DNA from 3 places in the Kitasatospora sp. NPDC029312 genome. Region 1 is predicted to be linked to each of the others. Evidence: riboswitches for the same ligand, from Rfam matches in the RefSeq annotation. Region 1 holds a riboswitch; each other region holds the start of a gene.
What was found. A riboswitch is a leader RNA that binds a small molecule or an ion and turns the genes downstream of it on or off. The one in region 1 is predicted to bind cobalamin.

Region 1 (4,505 bases):
TCGTGGAAGGACATGCCGACGATCCCGGCCGGGGCGCCGCCGTTGTCGGGCAGTTCGGTGGTGCTGCCGTCGCAGTTCGGCTGGACGCCGGAGCTGTCGTAGGTGCCGTCGTCGGCGCGCGGGTGGCCGGACCAGACGGCGGCCATCAGGTCGACGGCGTCGTCGGTGTACTGCCAGCCGGCCCGGCAGGTGGGCCAGCGGCCGGCGGAGTAGGAGCGCGGATTGCCCACGCCCCAGGCGTTCTGGCCGTAGCCGGGGCCGAGGTCGGTCTCCAGGAAGCCCGGCAGCTTCCCGGTGATGTCGGCGGCCTTCTTGTAGTAGTAGCCGACCTGTTTGGTGCCGCGGTAGTCGCCGTACTCGGGGTTGTTGCGCTCGTTGTGCGCTTCGACGTGCTGGCCGATCACCGTTCCGCCGCTCTGCCCGGTGCGGGCCTGGCGCTCCAGGTCGGTGAGGAACTGGTCGACGGCGCGGGCGTTCGGCGAGGCCTGCGGGTCACGGGCGAGCAGGTCCCGCCCCACGTCGGGCGGCAGGGTGCGCCCCGGGGCGCCGACCGACACCGGTACCCGCAGGGGCTGGGTCGCGTCGATCCGGTCGTCCCGGCCCAGCAGCGCGAAGGTGCCCGCGACGACCACGATCCCGGCCGCGGCCAGGACGGCGGACTTGCCGCGCAGGGCATTGGGCAGGGCCACGACCGCTCCTCCGGTTGCTCGCCGGTACCGACCCCCACGGACGCAACCGGAACACGCGTACGAAAAACTCCGATGAGAGCCTGCCACACTCCCCCGGTCCCGGCGAACGCGTCCGCCGGCACCGGGATGCCGGCGTAGCTCAGCCGGCCGGGGTGGCCGCCGGCGTGCCCTGGGATCCGGGCGTGGCGGAGCCCGCCGCCTTGGCCCGCTGGAGCAGCCGGCCCTTCACGTGCTCGGCGAACCCGGAGGCCGCCGCCGTCGCGGTGGCGTCGGGGGCGTTGCCGCCCTTCGCCGAGCCCTCGACGGTGAAGTAGGCGTACCGGCCGAGGCTGCTGTGGGTGCCGGTGCAGCCGGCGTTGGCGCAGAACGCCGGGGCCCCGGGCGCGGGAAGGCCCTTGAGCTGGCCGGTGTAGTTCTTCATCGCGGTCTCGGCCTGGATCTTGTGGTCGAAGACGGCGGCGCCGACGGTCACCGCGCTGTCGCCGGAGACGTACGTCGCCCGGAGCACCTTCTGGCAGCCCTGGTCACCGAGGACCTTGCCCAGCCCGCCGGTGGTGGAGTTGCCGTCCCAGCAGGGCTGGTCCAGGGAGACCACGGTCCGGGTCCAGGTCGCGCCGTTGATCGTCACCTGCGTCGCGGAGAACAGCGCCCCCGCGTCCTGCGGCGCCGGGTCGGTGGCGGCCTCCCAGATCGGCTTCGACGGGTCGTCACCCTGGCCGCCCGGGCTCGCGCTCGACGGGCCGGGGGTCGGGCGGCCGGAGGTGGCCGCCACGGTGGGGGTCGGGCCGCCGCCGGTCTTGCCGGGGTCGCCCTTCTTGCCGAGCAGCACCGCACCGCCCGCGACCAGGCCGCCCACCACGACGACCGCGGCCACGACGCCGATGACCTTCATCCGGCGCTTGCGCTTGGCGGCGGCCTCGTTGCGGTTCGCCAGCGCCTCCCAGTCCGGCTCGACGCGCTGCGGCGGCACGGGCTGCGGCGGGGGCTGCTGCTGCCACTGCGGGGCGGCCATCGGCTGCACCGGCTGGTGCTGCGGCTGGGCCTGCGGCGCCATCGGCTGCGGCACGGGCTGGGGTTGCGGCACTGGTTGGGCCTGCGGCTGCGCGACCGGCTGCGGCTGCGGCACAGCCGGAACGGGCTGCGGGAGCGGCTGCGCGGACGGCACCACCGGCCCGTAGGAGGCCGGCGGCGGGCCGAAACCGCCGCTCGGCGGCGGCACCGGGCCCGGCCCCGCCGGCTGATGATTCCGTGCGTCCCCCGACCCGGCGGGGGGCGTTCCCTGCGGCCCCTGCCCAGGTACGCCAGTTCCGTCGCTCATGCGCCCAGATCGTAGGGCATCCCCCCGACCACCGGTCCCCCCGGTGACCGTTCCGTATCGAAACCAGGACGGGCGCCGGCCGGATCCGGCCCTGACGTCGGGTCGGCCGCGCCCGGCCGGGGCGCGGATCGGCTCGGGCCCGGGGCGGATCAGGGACGGTCCGACGCCCGGATCCGGCCCCCGGAAGGCCACGAACGGCCGCCCGCCCGGTACCGCCGGTCATCGTTCCGACACACCGCGCCGCACAACATCTGGTGCCGCATCACCGAGACACCACTACATGTATGCTCACTCCTGCTGTCGATGCAGGGGAACCCGGTGCGAATCCGGGACTGCCCCGCAGCGGTGTGCGGGCGGCTCCAGCAGCCGTGTCCGCGAGTCCGAGTACCTGCCGGCGGCGTGCGCCACGGCCCTCCCGCAGAGGCCGCGCCAGCACGAGCAGTACCCCTCCGGGCCTCGCGGGCGGGCCGGGGAGACACCGTCGCGCGACGCGTTCAGCGTTCGCGCCGTGCTCCCCTGCCCAGATCGGCCCGGTGCCACCCGATCACGCCGCCGATCGCCGCCAGGAGAGAGCGCCTTGACCACCGCTGCCTCAGCCACCCTGCCCGCCCAGGGCACCGGCACCGCCTTCACCGACCCGACGGTCTCCGACCCCGGGGGCGCGCTGCTGCGGCTGCTCACCGACCGCAGCGCCGATCTCACCGAGGTGGACCCCGGTCATGTCGCCGCCGCCGCGCTGCGCGGCCGCCACGCCGGCTCGGACTTCGCCGAGCTGCGCGGGCTGGCCGTGGACGCCGCCGCGTCGATGATCGCCGAGGACCCCCAGTACTCGAAGCTGGCCGCCCGCCTGCTCGCCCTGGAGATCGTGGACGAGGCGAACAGCCAGGGCTCGGTCTCCTTCTCCGCCTCGATCGCCGTCGGCCACGCCGAGGGCCTGATCGGCGACACCACCGCGGCCTTCGTCGCCAAGCACGCCGCCGCCCTGGACGCGCTGATCGACGCCCACGGCGACGACCGCTTCGAGTACTTCGGGCTGCGCACCGTGCAGTCCCGCTACCTGCTGCGCCACCCGATCACCCGCAAGGTCATCGAGACCCCGCAGCACTTCCTGCTCCGCGTCGCCTGCGGCCTGGCGGTCGGCGACTCCGAGCAGTCGGTGCGCGAGGTGGCCGAACTGTACGGCCTGATGAGCCGCCTGGAGTACCTGACCTCCTCGCCGACGCTCTTCAACTCCGGCACCCGGCACCCGCAGATGTCGAGCTGCTACCTGCTCGACTCCCCGCTGGACAACCTCGACTCGATCTACAACCGCTACGCGCAGATCGCCCGGCTGTCCAAGCACGCCGGCGGCATCGGCCTGTCCTACTCGCGCATCCGCTCGCGCGGCAGCCTGATCCGCGGCACCAACGGCAAGTCCAACGGCATCGTCCCGTTCCTGCGCACCCTCGACTCCTCGGTCGCCGCGGTCAACCAGGGCGGCCGACGCAAGGGCGCGGCCTGCGTCTACCTGGAGACCTGGCACGCCGACATCGAGGAGTTCCTGGAGCTGCGCGACAACACCGGCGAGGAGGCGCGCCGCACCCACAACCTCAATCTGGCGCACTGGATCCCGGACGAGTTCATGCGCCGCGTCAACGCCAACCAGGACTGGTCGCTGTTCTCCCCGGCCGACGTCCCCGAGCTGGTCGACCTGTGGGGCGCCGACTTCGACGAGGCCTACCGCAAGGCCGAGCAGGCCGGCAAGGCCGTCCGCACCATCCCGGCGCAGACCCTCTACGCCCGCATGATGCGCACCCTCGCCCAGACCGGCAACGGCTGGATGACCTTCAAGGACGCCTCCAACCGCGCCGCCAACCAGACCGCCCTGCCGGGCCGCACGGTGCACTCCTCCAACCTGTGCACCGAGATCCTGGAGGTCACGGACGACTCCGAGACCGCCGTCTGCAACCTCGGCTCGGTCAACCTCGGCGCCCACGTGGCCGTCGGCGCCTCCGCCGACGACCTGCTGGGCGCGATGGACTGGGAGCGCCTCGACGCCACCGTCCGTACCGCCGTGACGTTCCTCGACCGCGTGGTCGACATCAACTTCTACCCGACCACCGAGGCGGGGACGTCCAACTCCCGCTGGCGCCCGGTCGGCCTCGGCGTGATGGGCCTGCAGGACGTCTTCTTCAAGCTGCGGATCGACTTCGACTCCGCCGAGGCCGCCCGCCTGTCCACGCTCATCGCCGAGCGCATCATGCTCACCGCCTACGAGCGCTCCGCCGAACTGGCCGAGCAGCTCGGCCGCCACGAGGCGTACGGCGAGACCCGCGCCGCCCGCGGCGAACTGCACATCGACCACTTCCCGAGCGCCGCCCCGCAGTGGGCCGACCGCTGGACGGCCCTGCGCGCCCGCATCGCCGAGACCGGCCTGCGCAACTCGCTGCTGCTCGCGATCGCCCCGACCGCGACCATCGCCTCGATCGCCGGCGTGTACGAGTGCATCGAGCCGCAGG
Region 2 (4,505 bases), on a different contig from region 1:
CGGCTTCCAGCAGCAGGCCGGTGCGCAGCCGGAGCAGGTGGCGGGCCGGACCGAGGGCGGCCACCGCGACGGCGAGGCCGGGGAGTGCGGCGGCGGTGTCGGCGAGCCAGTGGGCGGCGGGGCGTTCGGCGCGCGGCTCGGTGCGGGCGAGGACCTCGGCGGTGTAGCGCAGGGCGTCGCCCGGGTGGTCGTCGGTGAGCGCGTGGAAGCCGCGCGGGGTGTGGTCGCCCGGGTCGAAGGGGTAGCGCCGCAGGCTGACCTCCGTGCCCTCGCTGCCGCCTTCGACGTCGTAGGCGGTGGGGCCGTCGGTGGTGCCGGGGCGCGGCACGGGCTTGGGGTAGGGCGGCAGGAAGGGCTCGTCCTCGGGCTCGTCCAGGTGCTCCAGGAACGAGTAGAGCAGCGGGCGCAGCAGCCGGGCGGACTCGCCGCGGTGGGCGAGCGCGCGGTCGGTGACGTCGCTCAGGTCGGCCGGGTCCTGGGCGAGGGCCTGTTCGAGCTGGGCGGCGAGGTCGCCGTCGGGGTCGAGGACGGGCGCGGCCTGGCCGAAGGCGTAGCCGGGGGAGCGCGGGTCGAGTTCGTCGGCGCCGGTGGCGACGAGCAGGGTGCGGCGGCCGAGGGCGGCGCCGTAGACGGAGACCGAGCCGTGGTCGCCGATCAGGCAGTCGGCGGCGACGAGCGCGGCCTGCCAACCCTGGTGCGGCGGGATCAGCCGCAGGCCCGTCCGGTGGGCGTCGGCGAGCAGGGACTCGGGGTCGTGCCGGCTCCAGATGTTGGGGTGCAGCACGACGGCGACGGTGTACTCGTCGGCGGGCAGCCGGCGGGCCAGGTTCCGGGGCAGGTCGGGGCGGCGGCCGAATAACGAGTGGGCGCTCCAGGTCGAGTTGACGACGACGAGTCGGCGGCCGTCGACGGCGCCGAGGGCGGCGCGGTAGGCGTCACGGGAGCGCTCGCTGCCGAGCATCCGGTCGAAGCACGGGTCACCGACGACCCGGGCGACGTCCACCGCCTCGGGGCAGGAGGTGCGCAGCCGGTCCAGCTGCTCGGGGTGGGAGAGACCGAGGACGTCCACGAACACCCGGCCCCGGTGGGTCAGTTCCTTGCGGGACAGGCCCGCGGAGCTGACCGTGTCACCGGTGGACTCGGTGACCAGGCGGTTGTAGCCGGCGCCGTGCGGCAGGACGACGAGCCGGGCGTCCAGCCGGTGCATGGAGGCGTGGACGGCGCAGGCGACGGCCAGGTCGAAGCGGTGCCGGAGGGCGTCCTCCCAGTCCAGCACGGTGTAGCCGGGCAGGCCGCGCAGGTACTCGGTCAGGCCGCCGTCGGCGAAGACGGAGCCGGGGTTGACGGTGACGTACCGCTCGATGCCGTCCCGGTGCAGCAGGCTGAGGACGTCCAGGACCCTCGTCGCGGAGGTGAGGGTGCGGGCGACAGCCAGCACGCGGGCCTTGACCGGGCGGGTGTTCCAGCGGTCGGCGGGCCAGACGTGGGGGTGGGACGGCACCTCATGATCGTACTCATCCGGCCGCGCCGAGGCGCCGCTTCCTGAGGGACGGGCAGTCCGAGTGTCGGTCAGCCCGCAGCTGCGGTCGGCTCGTGGTGCTCGCCGGCGGCGCACTCGTCGAGGAGGGGGCGCATGCCCTCGTCGACGAGCCGGTAGCGCACCACGCGTCCGTCCTTGTCCCCGGCGACCACGCCGGCCGTGCGGAGCAGGCGCAGGGCCTGGGAGACGGCGGGGTCGCGCATGCCGGTGGCGACCGCGAGGTCGCTGACGGCGAGCGGGCCGGCCCGGTGCAGGGCGAGCAGCAGGGCGAGCCGTCCGGGGTCGGCGAGCAGGGAGAACCGCTCGGCCCAGGAGCGGACGTGCGCGGTGTCGCCGATCGCGGCGATGGCCTCGCAGACCCGGTGCCCGTCGATGGTGCGGTGGCCCGCGCGGTCGGCCGGTACGAGATGCATGCGCACATTCTTGCAGGCAGGGCCCTGTGATCCTGAACACCTGCACAGGTGCGCAGCCTTGCGAGGGTGGAGCCGGGCCCCTACGGTGTTGCCCGCCGTGGTGCTCGGGAAGACCGGTGGCGGACCTCCAGGGGTCCCAGTCCGGAGCGGCCCTCGCCACTGTGATCGGGGGACAGTTGTCCGGACCCTACGTGCCACTGGGCGCTTCGTGCGCCTGGGAAGGCGGGTCCGGAAGCCCCGTAAGCCAGGAGACCGGCCACGGCATCTCACGAAGTCATTCCACGAGGTGCTGGAGCGTGATCCGCAGATGACCCTGCCCGAAACCGCCGTCCCGACCGAGGCGGCCCCTTCCGTCCTGCCCACGTTCAGATGGAAGCGCGAGGACACCGTCCGCACGGCGGGGCTGATGGCGGTGATCCTGGCCATGCACGTGGTGGCCTTCGGGACGCTCGTCTTCCTGGTCGCGCCCCACGAGTACGCGGTCGGCACCCAGGTCTTCGGGGTGGGCCTGGGCATCACCGCGTACACCCTCGGCATGCGGCACGCCTTCGACGCCGACCACATCGCGGTGATCGACAACACCACCCGCAAGCTGATGGCGGACGGCAAGCGGCCGGTCTCGGTCGGGTTCTGGTTCGCGCTCGGGCACTCCTCGATGGTGGTCGTGATGGCCGCCCTGGTGGCGGGCGGCGCCCAGCTGGCGAACACGCTGATGGACGACGACTCGGCCACCCACAAGTGGCTCGGACTGGTCGGCACCACGGCCTCCGGCGCCTTCCTCTACCTGATCGGCGCGCTCAACCTGGCGGCGCTGCTCGGCATCCTCAAGGTGTTCCGCTCGATGCGGGCCGGGCGGTTCGACGAGGCGGAGCTGGAGGAGCACCTCAACTCGCGCGGCTTCATGGCCCGGGTGCTGAACCGCGCGACCCGCTCCATCACCCGGCCGGGGCAGATGTTCCCGGTGGGCATGGTGCTGGGACTGGGCTTCGACACCGCGACCGAGGTCACCCTGATGGTGATGGCCGGTTCGGGCGCGGCGGCCGGGCTGCCCTGGTACGCGATCGTCTGCCTGCCGCTGCTGTTCGCGGCCGGGATGAGCCTGTTCGACACCCTGGACGGGACCTTCATGAACTTCGCGTACCAGTGGGCGTTCTCCAACCCGGTGCGCAAGGTGTACTACAACCTGACCATCACTGGGCTGTCGATCGCCGTGGCGTTCATCATCGGCACCATCGAACTGGTCGGGGTGCTGCACGAGAAGCTCGACCTGACCGACCCGGTCACCGGGTTCATCTCGGACATCTCCCTGGACAACGTCGGGTACGCGATCGCCGGGCTGTTCGTGGTGGTGTGGGCCGCGGCGATCGCGTACTGGAAGCTGGCCGGCGTCGAGAAGCGCTGGACGGTGGAGCGCTCCTGAGCCGCCGTTGCAGGGCCGCGGTCGGGGGGCGGGGGCCGCGGCCCGGCTCAGGCGGAGGCGAGCAGCAGTCCGCCGCCGGCCGAGGCCTGGGAGAGCAGGGCCATGTCGGCGCCGAAGCCGAACGCGGCGGCCAGGGTGAGCACCAGGGCGGTGCGGGCGGCGGACGGCCCGCCGCGCTCGGGGCCGCCGGCCAGCACCACGCCGACCACGGCCACCGCGCTCCCGGCCAGCTGGACGAGCCCCGGCCGTTCGCCGAGCGCGAGTCCGACGCCGACCGGCACTGCGACGCCGACGGTGGCGGGCGGGGAGACGACGCCCATCGGGCCGAGCGCGAGCGCCCGGTAGCGGGCTGACGGCTGCTGCGGCTGACCATGGTGGTGTCCGTCCCGCCGCCGCGCTGACGGCCTTCCGTCGTGCCGCGACGGCGCCTCCCCGGATCGCGGGAGACGCCGTCGCGGCTGCTGGTCAGTGCCGGTCGCCGTAGCGGCGGCGGAACTGCTCGACCCGCCCGGCGGTGTCGAGCACCCGGGACTGGCCGGTGTAGAAGGGGTGGCTCGCCGAGGAGATCTCCACGTCGATCACCGGGTAGGTGCGGCCGTCCTCCCACTCGACCGTCTTCTCGCCGGTGGCCGTGGAGCGGGAGAGGAAGGAGAGGCCGCCGACCTTGTCGCGGAAGACGACCGGACGGTAGCTCGGGTGGATTCCGGACTTCATGGGGAGCTCCTGTCTGGTGCGGGAGGGGAGGGGCGTCCTGCGGGAGGGCACCCGGCGGAGCGGCGGCTCAGCGCTCTTCGCGGAAGTCGACGTGCCGGCCGGCGGCCGGGTCGTACTTGCGCAGCACCATCCGGTCCGGGTCGTTCCGGCGGCTCTTGCGGGTCACGTACGTGTAGCCGGTGTCGGCGGTGGAGCGGAGCTTGATCACGGGGCGCAGTTCGCTGCGGGCCATCGGTTTCCTCCTCGGCCTGGGACGGCGGACCCGAACCGGGGTGCCGGACTGGAGCCGCGGTTCGGAATGGATGTCATTTTCACTTGGCTCAACGCGGCCTCCGCCGCGCCCATTCCCGCACCGGCGGGGGTGCTCGGCGGGCGGTTCGGGCCGGGGGTTCGTAGGCTCGACGCATGGCGGATGCGT
Region 3 (4,505 bases), on a different contig from region 1:
GCCGTGCACCAGGACCACCCAGGTGCCGCGCTTGCCTTCGAGGTGCCAGGCCGGGAGGGCGCCCAGCTCGCCGCGGGCGCTGGTCTCGGCGAAGGCGAGGCCGAGCGCCTCGGTGGGGTTGCCGAGCAGCACCCGGGGAGTGAAGCGGACCTCGGTGCCCGGCGTCAGGGTGCCCCGGTCCGCGCGGACCAGCCGCCGGGTGACGCCCCGCTCGTCGCTGTGCAGGATGTCCTCCACCACCGCGTGCCCGTGATCCGCCCACTCGACCGCCCAGCGGCCGCGCCGCAGGCTCTCCGGGCGACGGGTGAAGGTGACCCGCCCGGCGCCGAGGCTCTGCACCAGGATCGGGCCGCTCTCCTGCACGGCCGTCCCCGCGTCCGGCCCGGAGCCCGGTCGGACCATCCGCTCGGAGGCCCGGCGGCCGATCACCAGGACGGCGGCCCCGGCCCCCACGGCGGCGGCCGCCACCACGGCTGCGGTTCCCCAACGCATATCGTTCCCCGCTCTGCTTCACGGACCGGACGGTGTTCGTGCACCAGTTCACCGGGGCCCGGCACCCTCCGGCCACCGGACTGGTCCGTCCGGGGCACGAAAGGCCGAAAAACAACGGTCAGACGGGAATGATCGTCGGCTGCGCCGCGAGGAGCTCCCAGAAGCGCGGGGTGACGGGCACGGCGGGCGTGCGGGGCCCGCTGGGCATGCCCCAGTGGGCGGGGACGTGGTGCTCCTGGCTCAGGGCGACCACGACGGCGGTGAGCTCCTGCTCGGCGACGGGGACGAGCCGGGCGAGCGCGCGCAGGTGCGGCTGCCAGCGGCCCGCGACGCACTGGCGCAGCAGGCGGTCGAGCGCCTCGGCCCGGCCGGTGGCCTCGACCAGCTCGGTCAGCCGCAGGCCCAGCACCACGGCGAGGGCGTACGTCTGCTCCACGTCCCCGTCCCACCGGCCGGTCAGTTCGGCCTGCTGGTAGGTGGGCAGCAGCATGCCGACGCGTTCGGCGACCGTCTCCTGGGGGAGCTCCCGGGCGAGGCGGTGGTCCCGCAGACCGGTCGGGCGGGCGCCCATGAGATCGGCCGCGGAGCACCACAGGGCGCGGGCGAGGGCGATGAACTCGGCCTCGCCCGGGCGCAGCTCCCCGCGCTCCCAGGCGAGGACGTGGCCGGCCAGGAGCCGTACCCCGTGGGCGGCCATGCCCTCGGCGACCTGTTCGGGGGTCAGGCCGAGGCCGACCCGGTAGGTGCGAGCGGCCTCGGGCGAGAACGGCACCGGAAGCGGGGCGGCGGCGGGGGACTTTCTGCGGCGCATGGCACCGAACCGTAGGTGCGCCGCTCGGCGCGCCCCCAGCCCCCGAACGCACGAACCGCGGCTGACGGGCCCTTGGCCGCGCTGGTCGATCGCACAGTATGGAACCCCGCTCTCCGTGTGACCAACCCCTCCGTGACCTCGGTTGACGCGTGGATCAGCCGCGTGATGGGATCCTGGGGCCAAACGGAGGCATGGAGAGGAAGCCGGTGCGAGTCCGGCGCGGTCCCGCCACTGTCACCGGGGAGCACGCTCGGAAGATGCCACGGCGGCCCGTCAGAAGCTGCTGGAAGGCCCGGGGGTGCGTCCGACCCGGAAGCCAGGAGACTCTCGCCCCCGGTACGTCGATCCAGGGCGCGGACCCTGAGTGAGGACACCCACGCGATGCAGGCTGCCCCGCCCCGCCGGACCCCGAGCTGCCCGCCGCCGTGCGCCCGCTGACCCGCGCCACCGCCTTCGCGGTGGGCGCCGTCGCGGGCTACGCCGCCGACGCCCGCTTCGCCGACCCCCGCCGCGGCCACCCGGTCGCCCTCTTCGGCAGCGCCGCGGCCCGCCTGGAGCGGCGCCTGTGGCGCGACGACCGCGCGGCCGGGGCGGCGTACACGGCGCTGTGCGTGGGCGCGGTCGCGGCCGGCGCGCTCGCCCTGGACCGTACGGTCGGGCGGCGTCCGTCGGGCCGGGCGGCGCTGGCCGCGGCGGCCACCTGGACGGTGCTCGGCGGCACCTCGCTGACCCGGGAGGCCCGGACCATCGGACGTTCGCTCGCGGCAGGCGATCTGACGGCCGCGCGGGAGCGGCTGCCGCACCTGTGCGGGCGGGACCCGAGCGCGTTGGACGGCCAGCAGATCGCCCGGGCGGTGGTCGAGTCGGTGGCCGAGAACACCGCCGACGCCGTGGTGAACGCGCTGACCTGGGGCACCCTCGCGGGCACGCCCGGCCTGCTCGCCTTCCGCGCGGTGAACACCCTGGACGCGATGGTGGGCCACCGCTCGCCCCGCCACGCCCGCTTCGGCTGGGCCTCGGCCCGGCTGGACGACGTCGTGGGGTGGCCGGGCGCCCGGCTGACGGCGCTGCTGACGGTGGCCGCCGCCCCGGAGCCCCGGACGGCCTGGCGGATCTGGCGGCGCGACGGTTCCGCGCACCCGAGCCCGAACGCCGGTCAGGCCGAGTCGGCCTTCGCCGGCGCGGTGGGCGTACGGCTGGGCGGAACGCTGCGGTACGGCGAACGGCTGGAGCACCGCCCGGTCCTGGGCGCGGAGTTGCGGCCGGTGACGGTGGACGACATCGAGCGGGCCTGCACGCTGTCCCGGCGGGTGGGCGCGCTGGCCCTGGGTACGACGGTCGCGGGGCACGTCCTGCTGCGGCTCCTGGTGAAGAGGAGTGGGACATGACGAACGCGCTGCTGGTCGCCGGGACGACCTCGGACGCGGGCAAGAGCGTGGTGACGGCCGGGATCTGCCGCTGGCTGGCACGCCAGGGCGTGCGGGTCGCGCCGTTCAAGGCGCAGAACATGTCGCTGAACTCCTTCGTGACCGCCGACGGCGCCGAGATCGGCCGTGCCCAGGCGATGCAGGCGCAGGCCGCCCGGGTGGAGCCGGAGGCGGCGATGAACCCGGTGCTGCTCAAGCCGGGCGCGGACGGCCGCAGCCAGGTGGTGCTGCTCGGCCGGCCGGTCGCCGAGGTCGGCGCGCTGGACTACCGGGAGCGCAAGCCCGTCCTGCTGGAACGCGCCCTGGAGTGCCTGGCGGACCTGCGCCGCCGCTTCGAGGTGGTGGTGTGCGAGGGCGCCGGCTCGCCCGCCGAGATCAACCTGCGCGACCGGGACATCGCCAACATGGGCCTGGCCACGGCCGCCGGACTGCCCGTCGTGGTGGTGGGCGACATCGACCGCGGCGGGGTGTTCGCGGCGATGTACGGGACGCTGGCGCTGCTGTCGGCCGAGGACCAGAGGCACGTCGCGGGCTGGTTCGTCAACAAGTTCCGCGGCGACGCCCGGCTGCTGGCACCCGGTCTGGAGATGCTGCACGGGCTGACCGGCCGCCCGGTGCTGGGCACGCTGCCGATGCTGCCGGGCCTGTGGCTGGACGCCGAGGACTCGCTCGACCTGTCCACGGTGGTGGACCGGGTGGACGGCCGCGGGCCGCTCGGCGCGGACGTGCTGCGGGTCGCCGTGGTGCGCTTCCCCCGGCTGTCCAACTTCACCGACGTGGACGCGCTGGCGCAGGAGCCGGGCGTGCTGGTGCGCTGGGCGACCAGGCCGGAGGAGCTGGCCGACGCCGACCTGGTGGTGCTGCCCGGCACCCGGGCCACCGTGGCGGACCTCGCCTGGCTGCGCGGACGCTGCCTGGAGCCGGCCCTGAAGGCGCGGGCGGCGGCCGGGCTGCCGATCCTCGGGGTCTGCGGCGGGTACCAGATGCTGGCGCGCTCGATCGACGACGAGGTGGAGTCCGGGGCGGGGCTGGTCGACGGGCTCGGCCTGCTGCCGACCCGCGTGCGGTTCGGCCCCGCGAAGGTGCTCGCCCGGCCGGCCGGCGAGGCGTACGGGCAGCGCGTCGAGGGCTACGAGATCCACCACGGAATCGTCGCCGTCGAGGGCGGCGAGGCCTTCGTCTCCGACGGCCGAGGGCGGGGTCTGGACGGCTGCCGGGTCGGCCCGGTCTGGGGCACCACCTGGCACGGCGTGCTGGAGAACGACGGCTTCCGCCGTGAACTCCTGCGCGAGACCGCCGCCTTGGCCGGCCGGGCGTTCGTCCCGGCGCCGGACACCTGCTTCGCCGAGGCGCGCGAGGCTCGGCTGGACCGGCTGGGCGACCTGATCGAGGAGCACGCGGACACCGACGCGCTGTGGAAGCTGATCGAGGGCGGGGTGCCGGCGGCCGGATCGCTGCCGTTCCTGTCGCCCGGGGCACCTGGGAGTGACGCATGACTGACGTCCGCTATCCGTTCACCGCGATCGTCGGCATGGCCGACCTGCGGCTCGGGCTGCTGCTGAACGCGGTCTCCCCGGCCGTGGGCGGGGTGCTGGTGCGCGGCGAGAAGGGCACCGCGAAGTCCACCATGGTGCGCGCGCTGGCCGGGCTGCTGCCCTCCATCGCCACCGTGGACGGCTGCCGCTTCGCCTGCGACCCGGCCGCGCCCGACCCGCAGTGCCCGGACGGGCCGCACTCCGCCGCCACGGGCAGCGAACGGCCCTCCCAGCTGGTCG

Region 2: it holds a riboswitch for cobalamin, as region 1 does, so the genes downstream of both, nicT (Nickel transporter NicT) here and ACZ4WV_RS02125 (ribonucleoside-diphosphate reductase subunit alpha) in region 1, are expected to answer to the same signal.
Region 3: it holds a riboswitch for cobalamin, as region 1 does, so the genes downstream of both, ACZ4WV_RS21955 (cobalamin biosynthesis protein) here and ACZ4WV_RS02125 (ribonucleoside-diphosphate reductase subunit alpha) in region 1, are expected to answer to the same signal.

The regions. Positions count from the first base shown of each region.
Region 1 is NZ_JBVHXY010000002.1:124,585-129,089, reverse strand. Features, by position in the region: gene ACZ4WV_RS02135 (glycoside hydrolase family 26 protein) at 1-689, opposite strand, end outside; gene ACZ4WV_RS02130 (hypothetical protein) at 829-1,755, opposite strand; cobalamin riboswitch at 2,286-2,417, shown strand; gene ACZ4WV_RS02125 (ribonucleoside-diphosphate reductase subunit alpha) at 2,609-4,505, shown strand, end outside.
Region 2 is NZ_JBVHXY010000029.1:57,710-62,214, forward strand. Features, by position in the region: gene ACZ4WV_RS23210 (hypothetical protein) at 1-1,501, opposite strand, end outside; gene ACZ4WV_RS23215 (ArsR/SmtB family transcription factor) at 1,570-1,953, opposite strand; cobalamin riboswitch at 2,035-2,228, shown strand; gene nicT (Nickel transporter NicT) at 2,261-3,373, shown strand; partial or broken gene ACZ4WV_RS23225 (hypothetical protein) at 3,430-3,717, opposite strand; gene ACZ4WV_RS23230 (type B 50S ribosomal protein L31) at 3,839-4,087, opposite strand; gene rpmG (50S ribosomal protein L33) at 4,155-4,319, opposite strand; gene ACZ4WV_RS23240 (M24 family metallopeptidase) at 4,493-4,505, shown strand, end outside.
Region 3 is NZ_JBVHXY010000026.1:85,626-90,130, reverse strand. Features, by position in the region: gene ACZ4WV_RS21965 (alpha/beta hydrolase) at 1-492, opposite strand, end outside; gene ACZ4WV_RS21960 (transcriptional regulator) at 611-1,303, opposite strand; cobalamin riboswitch at 1,501-1,629, shown strand; gene ACZ4WV_RS21955 (cobalamin biosynthesis protein) at 1,729-2,691, shown strand; gene ACZ4WV_RS21950 (cobyric acid synthase) at 2,688-4,226, shown strand; gene ACZ4WV_RS21945 (putative cobaltochelatase) at 4,223-4,505, shown strand, end outside.